Regions from separate parts of the Ensifer soli genome, predicted to be linked through region 3. Evidence: predicted binding sites of a transcription regulator. Region 3 holds the regulator's gene; each other region holds the start of a gene.
What was found. Region 3 encodes PhoB, which activates phosphate uptake and scavenging genes when phosphate is short. Its sites were predicted from a motif close to TGTCATNNANCTGTCAT; they were not measured.

Region 1 (4,345 bases), 230 kb from region 3:
GCGGTCGACATTCTCGATGGTGACGAAGGGCATGTCGTAAAAACCTTCGCCGCCGCCCTGGCGCTTGCGCTTGTCGGGATCGGCGATCGTCATCAGGTCGATATAGCCGACCTTGCGCACGGCTTTGCCGCCGTTCTCCTCGGTCATCTCGATCTTGTAGACGCGCTTGTGCTTCGCTTCCGCCTGGAAGCAGTCCGGGGCCGGTGCCTTCGGATCGGCGCAGACCGGCGCGCGGCCGGCGCCGTTGTCGCGCTCGATGACGAGGGCGGTGGTCGCGTCGAGCATGTTGAAGTCGCCGATCGCCTCGCCGCCGGCCGAGAGCGGATAGAGCCAGGTGCGGCCGGTCCAGGCCTTGGAAGCGATATCGAATTCGATGACGCGCAGCGCCGTCAGCTCGCCGTCTTTCTCGACGGAGCCGTCTTGCCCGTAGAGCGGGCCTTCGAGCATGCCGTAGAGTTTCGTCCCGTCCATCGACAAGGCGAGGCCTTCATAACCACCGGAGCGCTTCAGGTTGAAGGCGGGAATTTTCGCCGTCGGGTTGGCGGGGACGACGAGGGTCGGATTGTCGGGGGACTTGACCTCGATCTCGCCGGCCTTCGTCGCGATCACGTCGGTCAGCGTGCCGTCACGGGTGAATTTCAACAGGTAAGGGCCAAACTCCTCGCCGATCCAGAAGCCGTCCGCGACCGGCTGGATCGATTCGACGTCGAAATCCGCGCCGGTCAGATAGCGCTTCTCCGCCCCTTCCATGACGATCGGGAAGGGAGCCTTGCGGTCGGGATCGGAGAGGAAGACCGTCTCGACCGCTTCGACCGTGCCGTTCTCCCAGTCGAAACGGATGTGGTGCAGCATCAGCATCGCGTCGCTCGAATTGGCCTTCGAGCCGAAGCCATTGTCGGAAAGCGTCCAGAACGTGCCGTCCGCCATCGCCTTGATGCCGGAAAAGCCCTGCATCGGCTGGCCGTCGAAGGGGAGCGACAGATCGGTCTCGCGCACGCCGTCCTTGCCGACGACGGTGCCGAGGCCCTCGGCGCGCGTGCGGTCCGGTGTGGTGAATTTTCCCGACGTCTTCAGGTGTTCGGCTGCGTCGGCCGGCGCGGCGATGATCGTATTGGCCGGAAGGATCGCGTGCCGCACGAGCTTTGCCGGAAATTCCGTCTCTCCGGCCTGCGCGAAAGCGGGGAGAAGGGTAAGGAGGGCTGCGGACGCCAGCAGGGTCTTCCTCATGGTGCTATCCTTTCGTTGCTGCGGATGGCCACCGGATAGGCGGGCTGCGTGACGTCCGGGTGATGGAAGGTTGACACTTCGGTGACGTCTGGATGAGGGGCCGGGCGGTCGGCCCGCTCCCTTGTTCCGGCTTTCGCCCGCGCCTATATCGGGCCTCCCGCCTCTCCCTCCCAAGGACCGCTCCGATGGCCGATCTCTCCGCATTCCCGATCACCGCCCGCTGGCCGGCAAAGAACCCGGACGTCATCCAGCTCTATTCGCTGCCGACGCCGAACGGCGTGAAGGTGTCGATCGCGCTGGAGGAACTGGAACTGCCCTACGAGGCGCATCTGATCTCGTTCGGCACCAACGACCAGAAATCGCCGGAATTCGTCTCGCTCAATCCGAATGGCCGCATCCCGGCGATCATCGATCCGAGCGGACCGGACGGGGCGCCGATCGGGCTCTTCGAATCCGGCGCGATCCTGGTCTATCTCGCGGAAAAAACGGGGAAACTCCTGCCGAAGAGCGCGTCCGGCCGCTACGAGACGCTCGCTTGGGTGATGTTCCAGATGGGCGGCGTCGGGCCGATGTTCGGCCAGTTCGGGCATTTCTTCAAATTCGCCGCCGACAAGGTCGCCAACAATTCCTATCCGATGGAGCGTTACCGCGACGAGGCGAAGCGTCTTCTTGGCGTGCTGGAGGGGCGCCTCGAAGGCCGGCAATGGCTGATGGGCGACGACTACACGATCGCCGACATCGCCACCTATCCCTGGATCGAGGGTGCGCGCAAATTCTACGGCGGAGCCGACGTGCTGGAATATTCCCGCTTCCCGAACGTCATGGCCTGGGTCGATCGCGGTCTTGCGCGCCCGGCCGCACAACGCGGCATGGAAATCCCGAAGCGGGACTGACGATACGGTTTTGAAAGGGAGATCCCGCTGATGCGCGTGAATGGCCGGTGCCATTGTGGCCGCGTGACCTTTTCGGCCGAGGTCGACCCGGAGGCGGTCGGCGTCTGCCATTGCACCGATTGCCAGTCGCTGACGGGATCGCCCTTCCGGGTGACGGCGCTCGTGCCGCGCGCCGCGCTCCGGTTGACCGGCGGTACGCCGAAGCTCTATCGCAAGGTCGGCGACAACGGCCGCGGCCGCCGCCAGTATTTCTGCGGCGATTGCGGCGCGCCGCTGTTCACCGCCGGCGAGGGAGACGAGGCCGACGACTGTGGGATCCGCTGGGGCGCGATCGAGGAGCGGGCGATGCTGGTGCCGCGCGGGGCAATCTGGTGCCGCTCCGCCGTGCCCTGGCTCGGCACGATCGGCAGTCTGCCCGCAAGCGACGGAGATTGACCGCATTCGCCGCAAATGCGCGGCACGCGATGCGAAATAATCGGCTAAGACAGCAAAAATGGGCCGGCCATGCCGGCCGGGGCCGAAGGAAGGGGCAGGGGCGAATGGACAATCGGCTGGTGATCGTCGGAGGAGGGCAGGCGGGCTTCGCGCTTGCGGCGAAACTGCGCGCGCTGAAGGACATGCGGCCGGTCACGCTTGTCGCCGACGAGGCGAGCCTGCCCTACCAGCGGCCGCCGCTGTCCAAGAAATACCTGACCGGCGAACTTCCGCTCGACCGGCTGACCTACCGGCCGCACGCCTGGTACGACGACAACCGGATCGACCTGCGCCTGTCGACCAGCGTCACGGCGATCGACCGGGATCGCCGGAGCGTGCAGCTGTCGGACGGCGCCTTGCTCGATTACGACGCCCTCGTGCTTGCCACCGGCGCCGCGCCGCGCCGTCTGCCGGCCGCCGTCGGCGGTGACCTCGAGGGGGTCTTCACGCTTCGCGACTATCGCGACGCCGACCGGCTCGGCGCGGCGATGCAACCCGGGCGGACGGCGCTCATCGTCGGCGGCGGCTATATCGGGCTCGAGGCGGCGGCCGTCGCCCGCCAGCGCGGGCTGGAGGTGACGCTGATCGAGATGGCCGACCGCATCCTGCAGCGTGTCGCCGCCTCCGCGACCTCCGACATCGTCCGCGACATCCACCGCGCCCGCGGCGTCACCCTGCTCGAAGGCACCGGGCTCAGGGCCCTCGAAGGCCGCGACGGCCGGGTGGTTGCCGCGGACCTGTCGGACGGCCGCCGGATCGCGGTCGATCTCGTCATCGTCGGCATCGGCGTCGCCGCCAATGACGGCCTAGCCCGGCGCGCCGGGCTCGACACCGGCAACGGCATCGTCGTCGATGCCTTCGGCCGGACGTCCGATCCGGCGATCTATGCCGCCGGCGACTGCGCCGTGCTGCCCTTCGGCGACATGCTCATCCGCCTCGAATCGGTGCAGAACGCCGTCGACCAGGCCGAGGCGGTCGCCGCGATCCTTGCCGGTGCCGCGGCGCCCTATGTGCCGAAACCGTGGTTCTGGTCGGATCAGTACGACGTCAAGCTGCAGATCGCCGGTTTCGGCCTCGGCCATGACGAGACGGTGGTGCGGCCGGGCGCGCGCGACGGCAGCGTCTCGGTCTGGTATTATCGCGAAGGCGCGCTGATCGCGGTCGATGCGATCAACGACGCGAAGGCCTATGTCGTCGGCAAGAAGATGATCGAGGCCGGCATGACGCCGCCACGCGCGGCGATCGCCGATCCGGCGACGGACCTGAAGGCGCTTCTCGGCTGAGGCGGCCTATTGCCGGTGCAGCGCGGGGCCGACGGGCCAGGTCTGGAAGTTCGGAAAGAAGAAGACGCCGTCGATCTGGCCGCAATAGCGCCGCTCCAGCCCCGTCGACTGTCCGACGCAAAAGAGCGGCTGGCGTCCGCCATGCGGCTGCACCACGCTGGTGGAGAAGCAGAAGGACGAGGAACAGGCGGCGGCCTGCTCGAAAAGCTCGAGCACGCGCAGGCGATCCTCGGCGTCATAGGCCCGCACCAGGCTGAGCAGTCCGCAATGGCCGGGCGAAATGCCATGCACCTGCGCCGAGGTCTCGCCGATCCGCATCAGTCCCGTCGACAGGTCGCCCTGCCAGGCCTCCGAGGTGCAGAACGTCGACAGCATGTCCGCCGACAGGCTGTCGGCCGGTCTGCCATCCGCAAGGAGAGGCTGCGACAAGCGCGCCTGGACTATCTTGAACACCGTCTACCTCGGGGC
Region 2 (4,345 bases), on a different contig from region 3:
AGCTGGGCGAGGATCTCCTCGGCCGTCAGGTTGCGCACCAGCTTCTGCGTGCCGGTGTGGCAGAAGGAACAGGTGAGCGTGCAGCCGACCTGGCTGGAAATGCACAGCGTGCCGCGGCCTTCCTCGGGGATATAGACCGTTTCCACCTCGACCGGGCGGCCGGCGCCGCGTGGCGGAAAGCGCAAAAGCCACTTGCGCGTGCCGTCGTTCGACACCTGCTCCTCGACGATCTCCGGCCGGGCGATGGTGAAATGGGTCTTCAGCATCTCGCGCATCTCGCGCGAGACATTGGTCATGTCGTCGAAATCGGAAACGCCGCGGACATAGAGCCAGTGCCAGAGCTGGCTGACGCGCATGCGCACCTGCTTCTGCGGCACGCCGCGTTCGGCGAGCGCGTCCCCCATCGCCTCGCGCGAGAGGCCGACCAGCGTCGGCTTTTCGAGGGCCGCCGCCGGACGGCGGAGCGGAGGGGCGGCAACGGCTTCACTGCGGGGCATATCGATGGCGGCCATGGCGGCGATCTATCCTGGCGTGGTCAAGGGTGCGGACGAGGACCGGCGCGCGCGGCCGGAAAGCCGGATGCGGAAGGGCCGGGCGACAACCGTTGCGGATCGTCCGGTCAGGCGCCTCCTGACAGCAATTCGGGATCCCGCGTCCATGGCAGGGCGCATAGCACGGATTCTTTACCGCGTCACCCTCATGCTCGCCTTATCGTCCGCGATCCTCACTCCCCCGCGACCCTCACTCCAACGTGACTTCCTGTTGAAGGTCGGCGGGCGTATGTACGGCGGGCCTCCTGCCGGCCGTGCGCGCCGGACCGACGTTGAACCATGGAATTCGCGATGCCCCCGACCCTCCGCCTCCGCCGCGCCGTCCTGAGTTCGGGCCTGGGCCTTGCCCTTGGCCTGTGCCTGGCCGCCATGCCGGCCGGCGCCGGGGAGGCGGCCAGACCGGCCGGCGTGGTCGAGCTCTTCACCAGCCAGGGCTGCGCCTCCTGTCCGCCGGCCGATGCGGCGCTGAAGACGCTGATCGACGAGGGCAGCGTCGTGGCGCTCGCCTATCACGTGGATTACTGGAATTATCTCGGCTGGAAGGACACGCTCGCCTCCAAGGAGAACACCAGCCGGCAATATGCCTATGCCAAGATGTTCGGCAAGAACGGCGTTTACACGCCGCAGGCCGTGCTGAACGGCCGCGACCATGTCAACGGCGCCGATCTTGCCGGGATCCGCAAGAAGATCGCCGGCCTCACGGCGCTCGGCAAGGGCATGCAGGTGCCGGTCTCCGCCGAGATCCGCGACGACGAGATCACGATCTCGATCGGCGCTGGCAGCGGCAAGGCGAATGTCGTGGCGGTCTATTTCGACCGGCGGCAGACGGTCGACGTCGAACGGGGCGAGAACAGCGGCAGCCGCATGTCCTACTGGCACGCCGTGCGCGCCGTCGAGACGATCGGCATGTGGGACGGAAAGCCCGCGACCTACGTGCTGCCCGCCTCCGTGCTCGCCGGCGAGAAGGGCGAGGGCTGCGCCATCCTGCTGCAAAAGATGAAGAACGCCGAAACGCCGGGCCCGATCCTCGGCGCGACGACGGTGATGGCCTCGCGCCGATAGGCCGCCCCTGCCGCCGCATCTTGCATTTCGGCGGTTGTCAGGCACACTGTCATCCGCCCGTCATCATCGGTTTGCGTCGGCGGGATCGTGCAGGGAGCATGCCGGAGCCGAGATGAACGACCAGCCGGATCCACCGTCTTTCGAGAGCCAGATGCATGGCGGCGCCGATGTCGTCGACCTTCGGGACTATCGCAACACCCGCGTCGCCCTGCCGGTCACCTTCCACCGGCGCGAGCTCGACCAGATCCTCTGGATCTACGGCCGCATGGTCGGCGAAGGCGAATGGCGCGACTATGCGATCGACCATCTCGCCGACAGGGCGGTGTTTTCCGTCTTCAAGCGCGCCGGCGAACTGCCGCTCTACCGCATCGAGAAGAACCCCAAGCTCGCCGCCAAGCAGGGCGCCTTCAGCGTGGCGAACACCGCCGGCATGATCCTAAAGCGTGGCCATGACCTGAAGCAGGTGCTGAAGGTGTTCGACAAGTCGCTGCGGCTGATCGACTGACCGAAATTCAAACGGCGCGCATGAAAAAAGGCGGCCAAGGCCGCCTTTCTCTTATGCGTCCGCTTGCCTGTCAGTTGCGGTTGCCGAGGAAGCGCAGCAGGAACAGGAAGAGGTTGATGAAGTCGAGGTAGAGCGTCAGCGCGCCCATGATCGCCTTGCGGCCGGCCATCTCGTCGCCGTCGGCCTCGACATACATTTCCTTGATCTTCTGCGTGTCCCAGGCGGTCAGGCCGGCGAAGACGACGACGCCGATGGCCGAGATGGCGAAGGCAACCGCCGAGGAGGCGAGGAAGATGTTGACGATCGAGGCGATGATCAGGCCGAAGAGGCCCATCACCAGGAACGAGCCCATCGCCGAGAGATCGCGCTTCGTCGTGTAGCCGAAGAGCGACAGCGCGCCGAAGGAGGCGGCGGTGACGAAGAAGGTCTGGACGATGCTTTCGCCGGTATAGACGAGGAAGATCGACGACAGCGACAGGCCCATCAGGCCCGAATAGATCCAGAAGGTCGTCTGCGCGGCGCCGACGCTCATGCGGTGGATGCGGAAGCTCAGGAAGAAGACAAGCGCCAGCGGCGCCAGCATCACGACGAAGCGCAGCGGCGAGCCGAACAGGAGCTCAGCGAAGGCGGGGTTGTTCACCGCGCCCATATAAGTGGCGTAGGCGGTCACGCCGGTGATGCCGAGCGCCAGCGCCATGTAGTTGTAGACGCGCAGCATATGCGCGCGAAGCCCCTGATCGATGACGGCACCGGCATCTGCACCGGCGGTCCTCATCCGGGTTTGATACTGTCTCGGGTCGGCCATGGTGATCCTCACGTCAGGCGGTTGCTCGATGAGCGCAGGCGCCCTGGGCACCCGCGACGGGCGGCGTCACGCCGTTTCGTCCGTTCTCCGGGAATATGAGGGCGAAAGGGGGCGGACACAAGGCCCGGCTCGGACGCCGGGGAGGCGAATCGGGCCGGACGGCCCGATTTTGAGGCGAAGGTTACCAAGGTTTAAGATTGCCCTGCCGCCTCTAGAGCGTCCGCAGCACCGGCGCCGCCTTCTGGCCGAGGATGCGCCAGGTGCCGACGAGGCCGATGCCGACGGTCATCACCAGAGCGACGACGATCGTCGTCACCGCCACGTCCGGCAGGAAGCGCGACGGCAGCGTCATCACCCTTGCGACGACGAACCAGGCGGAGACGCCGCCGGCAAAGAGCGCGAAGACGGCGGTCGCAAGCCCGAGGATGGCGTATTCGTAGCTGAAGGCGCGGATCAGCGTCGAACGGGTCGCGCCCAGCGTCTTCATCACCACGGCATCGTGGACGCGGGCGCGATTGCCGGCGGCAAGGGCGCCGGCGAGCACCAGCACCGAGGCGGCGAGCGCCACGGCGGCGGCGGCGCGGATCGCGGTCGCGAGCTGGCCGAGCAGTTCGTTGACGATGTCGAGCGCGTCCTTCACCCGGACGCTGGTGATCGTCGGGAAGGTGTTGGTGATCCGCCTCAGCGCCGCCGCCTCCATCTCGGGCGTCGCCGCCGGATCGATGACGGTGGCGAGCCAGGCATGCGGCGCGCCGGCGAAGGTGTTGGGCGAGAACACCATGACGAAGTTGATCGACAGCGATTCCCACTCGACCTTGCGGAAATTGGCGATCTTCGCCGTGATGTTGCGGCCGAGCACGTTGACGGTGACGGTATCGCCGAGCTTCAGGCCGAGCTCGCCGGCCTCCTCCGCCGAAAACGAGACGAGCGGCTCGCCGGTATAGTCCGCGCCCCACCACTGGCCTTCCGTCAGGACGGAGCCTTCCGGCAGGTTGCGGGCATAGGTGATGCCGCGATCGCCGCGCAGCACCCACTGGCCGGAGGGCGGCACGTCCCTCTTCGCGACATCCTCGCCGTTGAAGGCGAGGATGCGGCCGCGCAGCATCGGCACCTCGATCACCTTGCCGCCGGGCAAGGTCTCGTTCAGCACGGCGCGAAACCCCTCGATCTCGCTGCCCTGGATGTCGACGAAGAAGAAGTTCGGCGCGCGCTCGGCCATGTTGCCGGTCAGTTCGCGCCGGAGGTTGCCGTCGATCAGCGCCAGCGTGACGAGGAGGGCGAGGCCGAGGCCGAGCGACAGCACCACCGAAGGGGTGAGCGCGCCCGGCCGATGGATGTTGCCGACCGCCAGCCTCAGTGCCGGGGAGGAGAGGCGCGGACTGCGCCTGGCGAGCGCCGTGATCAGCATCGACACGCCGCGCA
Region 3 (4,345 bases):
TACATGTGGGCCAACGAGGCGGAACGCGCCTTCGTCGAACGCACCTCGGGGGCGATCATCATTCTCCTGATCTTCCTCATTGTCATGAACCTCGGCGCCATTCTTTTGCGCCGCCGATTTGAACGTCGCTGGTAGAAGGATACTGATCATGAACATGATGACGGAAGCAGCGATCGAGAAAGCCGTGGGTGAGAAGATGAACAGCGTTCCCTACAAGATGATCGGCAAGGACGTCTCCGTCTATTACGGCGAGAAGCGCGCCTTGTTCGACGTCAACCTGAACATCCGCGAAAACACCGTGACGGCGTTGATCGGCCCGTCCGGCTGCGGCAAGTCCACCTTCCTCAGGACGCTGAACCGCATGAACGACACGATCGAGAACTGCCGGGTCACCGGCAGGATCACGCTCGAGCAGGACGACATCTACGACCCGGCGATCGACGTCGTCGAGCTGCGCGCCCGCGTCGGCATGGTGTTCCAGAAGCCGAACCCCTTCCCGAAGTCGATCTACGAGAACGTCGCCTACGGGCCGAAGATCCACGGGCTTGCGCGCGGCCGCAGCGAGTTCGACCAGATCGTCGAGACCAGCTTGCAGAAGGCCGGCCTCTGGAACGAGGTGAAGGACCGGCTGCACGAGCCGGGCACCGGGCTTTCCGGCGGCCAGCAGCAGCGCCTCTGCATCGCGCGTGCCGTGGCCGTCAGCCCCGAGGTCATCCTGATGGACGAGCCTTGCTCGGCCCTCGACCCGATCGCCACCGCCAAGGTCGAGGAACTGATCCACGAGCTGCGCGCCAACTACACGATCGTCATCGTCACCCATTCGATGCAGCAGGCCGCCCGCGTCTCGCAGCGCACCGCCATGTTCCACCTCGGCAATCTCGTCGAGGAGAACGACACCGACAAGATGTTCACCAATCCTGACGACCAGCGCACCCAGGATTACATCATGGGCCGGTTCGGCTGATCCGCGCCCCCGTTCAAGGAACACGACCATGGCATCGCATATCGTCTCCGCCTATGACGACGAACTGAAGTATCTCTCCCGCCGCATTTCCGAGATGGGCGGGATTTCCGAGCAGATGGTGGCCGAATCCGTCCGCGCGCTCGTGCATTCGGACACCGGCCTCGCCCAGAAGGTGATCTCCGACGACGTCATCCTCGACGACGCCGAGCGCCAGATCAACGAGAAGGCGATCGTCACCATCGCCAAGCGCCAGCCGATGGCGAGCGACCTGCGCGAGATCATGGGGTCGATCCGCATCGCCGCCGATCTCGAGCGCGTCGGCGACCTCGCCAAGAACACGGCCAAGCGCGTGACCTCGGTCGCCGGTTCCGGCGTGCCGCGCCAGCTCGCCCGCGGCCTCGAGCATCTCGCCGAACTGGCGCTGACCCAGCTGAAGGAGGTGCTCGACGTCTACGCCTCGCGGCTTCCCGAGAAGGCGAAGAGCATCCGCGAGCGCGACGACGAGATCGACGCGATCTATACGTCGCTGTTCCGCGAGCTGCTCACCTACATGATGGAAGACCCGCGCAACATCACGCCCTGCACCCATCTCCTGTTCTGCGCCAAGAACATCGAGCGCATCGGCGACCACGCGACCAACATCGCCGAGACGATCTATTACATGGCGACCGGCGCCCAGCCGGAGGGCGAGCGCCCGAAGGACGACACCACCGCCTCGCTCGGCGCCATCGCCGGCTGAGGAACGCGGCCGCGCGCGCATCGCGCGGGAGAACGGACCGGACGGTTTCCCGGCGGGCTCGCCCGCCGGTCTCCGTCGGCTGCGGCGGGAGGACGTTTTCCGTCCCGCGACCCGCCGACCGCGGGCCTCATGCCAGGGAGCAACAGACCCCATGAATCCGAGAATTGCCGTTGTCGAGGACGAGGAGGCGCTGAGCGTGCTCCTGCGCTACAATCTCGAGGCCGAGGGCTTCGAGGTCGACACGATCCATCGCGGCGACGAGGCGGAGATCCGGCTGCAGGAGCGCGTGCCGGACCTCCTGGTCCTCGACTGGATGCTGCCCGGCGTGTCCGGCATCGAGCTCTGCCGGAGATTGCGCCAGCGGCCGGAAACGGAGCGCCTGCCGATCATCATGCTGACGGCGCGCGGCGAGGAGAGCGAGCGGGTGCGCGGCCTTGCGACCGGCGCCGACGACTATGTCGTCAAGCCCTTCTCGACGCCAGAGCTGATGGCGCGGATCAAGGCGATGCTGCGCCGCGCCAAGCCGGAGGTCCTGTCGACCCTGCTGAAATGCGGCGACATCGAGCTCGACCGCGAGACGCACCGCGTCCATCGCAAGTCGCGCGAGGTGCGGCTGGGGCCGACCGAATTCCGCCTGCTCGAATTCCTGATGACCTCGCCGGGCCGGGTCTTCTCGCGCTCGCAGCTCCTCGACGGCGTCTGGGGGCATGACATCTATGTCGACGAGCGCACCGTCGACGTCCATGTCGGCCGGCTGCGCAAGGCGCTGAATTTCTCCAACATGCAGGACGTGATCCGCACGGTCCGCGGCGCCGGCTATTCCCTCGAGAGCTGACGGGCGCCGTATTCCGCAACGGTAAAACAAAGCGACCGTGATCCGGAAAGGGTCACGGTCGCTTTCGTCTTTGAGATCGGCACCGGTCCGTCCCGGCCTGCCCCGTCAGCGGGCGCGGCGGCGCTCGGCGGAGGGCTGATAGGCGATGCGGGCATGGAAGCTGCAATAGGGCGAGCTGTCGGGCGAGTCGTTGCCGCAGAAGTGGAATTCCTCGTTCAGCGGATCGCCGATCGGCCATTTGCAGGTGCGCTCGGTCAGCTGGGTGAGGCCGATGCTGCGGGTCATCGGAACCACGACGTTGCTGCGGACCGGCGCCACTTCCACCACCGTCTCGACGACCTCCTCGGCGACTTCGACCTCTTCCTTCAGCATGGTCGCGCCGGCCTGGTGGACCACGGTGCGCGTCGTCACCCGGGTCGCAGCATAGTTCGGCGCTTTCGGGGCGGAGGTGGTGCGCTTGGTGTTGCGTGTCGCGGCGGCGGGGCCGCCGGCCTTGGCGCGTCCCGGCAGGCTCAGCCGGTGCACCTTGCCGATCACCGCGTTGCGGCTGACGCCGCCGAGCTGGGCGGCGATCTGGCTGGCGCTGAGCCCCTCCGACCACAGCTTCTTCAGCTTCTCGACCCGCTCGTCCGTCCAGTTCATGATCATCGTCTCCCGTGTCCCGGCGCCGGCATCGATGGAATCAACCATCCCGCCCCGGCCATCCGGCGGAGCGCCAACGCGACAACTTGTGTTTCGGTGACTAGGTCCGCCGCATGCGTCTCTTAATCGGATATTAAGGTACCGGCCCGGGGACTCCGTGGCAAGAGTCCATGGAATCGCTGCGAATCGAAATCTGGGTTTTCCCCAACTTGCTTTCAGGCCGTGGCATTTTTGCAAGCCCTTCCGGCCAAAAAAATCGATCGGCGTTTTCGCCCTCCCGCATGCGGCGAAACGGCGTCGCTTTGTTGACATCACAGCCTAAAAATGATGATAGTGCGGCGCCGCCGAAAGGCGGTTTTTGATTTTTCGGGCCGGTGTTCGGGCCAGCGGCGCCTGATCCGCGGGCATTCCACCGCAGCGATCGAGGGAGACGCGAGATGGCCGACGCCACGCCGCTTTACGACACCTATGCCCGCGCACCGCTGCGTTTCGAGCGCGGCGACGGCGTCTGGCTGATCGCCGAGGACGGGACGCGCTACCTCGATTTCGCCGCCGGCATCGCCGTCAGCTCGCTCGGCCACTCCCATCCCCATCTGGTCGCGGCCCTGAAGGGGCAGGCCGACAAGCTCTGGCACCTCTCCAATCTCTACGAGGTGCCCGGGCAGGAGACGCTCGGCCGCCGGCTGACCCAGGTGACCTTCGCCGACAAGGTCTTCTTCACCAATTCCGGCGCCGAGGCGCTGGAATGCGCGATCAAGACGGCGCGCCGCTTTCATTTCGCCAAGGGCCATCCGGAAAAGTTCCACGTCATCACCTTCGAGGGCGCCTTCCACGGCCGCACGCTGGCGACGATCGCCGCCGGCGGGCAGGCGAAGTATCTCGAGGGCTTCGGCCCCAAGGTGCCGGGCTTCCTGCAGGTACCCTTCGGCGACATGCAGGCGGTCAAGGATGCGATCACCGAGGAGACCGCGGCGATCCTGATCGAGCCGGTGCAGGGCGAGGGCGGCATCCGGCCGGTGCCGAACGCGTTTCTCCAGGAACTGCGGGCGCTCTGCGACGAATACGGCCTGCTCCTGATCCTCGACGAGGTCCAGTGCGGCGTCGGCCGCACCGGCAAGCTCTTCGCCCATGAATGGGCCGGCATCACGCCGGACATCATGGCGGT

Region 1: a site for PhoB is predicted at 1,298-1,314, ahead of ACEVQ6_RS00530 (esterase-like activity of phytase family protein). Genes of this name have one in related genera too.
Region 2: a site for PhoB is predicted at 1,661-1,677, ahead of ACEVQ6_RS09855 (DUF2794 domain-containing protein). Genes of this name have one in related genera too.

What each region holds. Positions count from the first base shown of each region.
Region 1 is NZ_JBHFEI010000001.1:126,800-131,144, reverse strand. It holds gene ACEVQ6_RS00530 (esterase-like activity of phytase family protein) at 1-1,227, opposite strand, end outside; gene ACEVQ6_RS00525 (glutathione binding-like protein) at 1,413-2,120, shown strand; gene ACEVQ6_RS00520 (GFA family protein) at 2,151-2,555, shown strand; gene ACEVQ6_RS00515 (NAD(P)/FAD-dependent oxidoreductase) at 2,660-3,877, shown strand; gene ACEVQ6_RS00510 (hypothetical protein) at 3,884-4,330, opposite strand.
Region 2 is NZ_JBHFEI010000005.1:218,963-223,307, reverse strand. It holds gene rlmN (23S rRNA (adenine(2503)-C(2))-methyltransferase RlmN) at 1-497, opposite strand, end outside; gene ACEVQ6_RS09860 (DUF1223 domain-containing protein) at 921-1,613, shown strand; gene ACEVQ6_RS09855 (DUF2794 domain-containing protein) at 1,726-2,118, shown strand; gene ACEVQ6_RS09850 (Bax inhibitor-1/YccA family protein) at 2,189-2,923, opposite strand; gene ACEVQ6_RS09845 (ABC transporter permease) at 3,135-4,345, opposite strand, start outside.
Region 3 is NZ_JBHFEI010000001.1:352,533-356,877, reverse strand. It holds gene pstA (phosphate ABC transporter permease PstA) at 1-135, shown strand, start outside; gene pstB (phosphate ABC transporter ATP-binding protein PstB) at 149-964, shown strand; gene phoU (phosphate signaling complex protein PhoU) at 993-1,703, shown strand; gene phoB (phosphate regulon transcriptional regulator PhoB) at 1,855-2,538, shown strand; gene ACEVQ6_RS01565 (GcrA family cell cycle regulator) at 2,644-3,180, opposite strand; gene ACEVQ6_RS01560 (aspartate aminotransferase family protein) at 3,618-4,345, shown strand, end outside.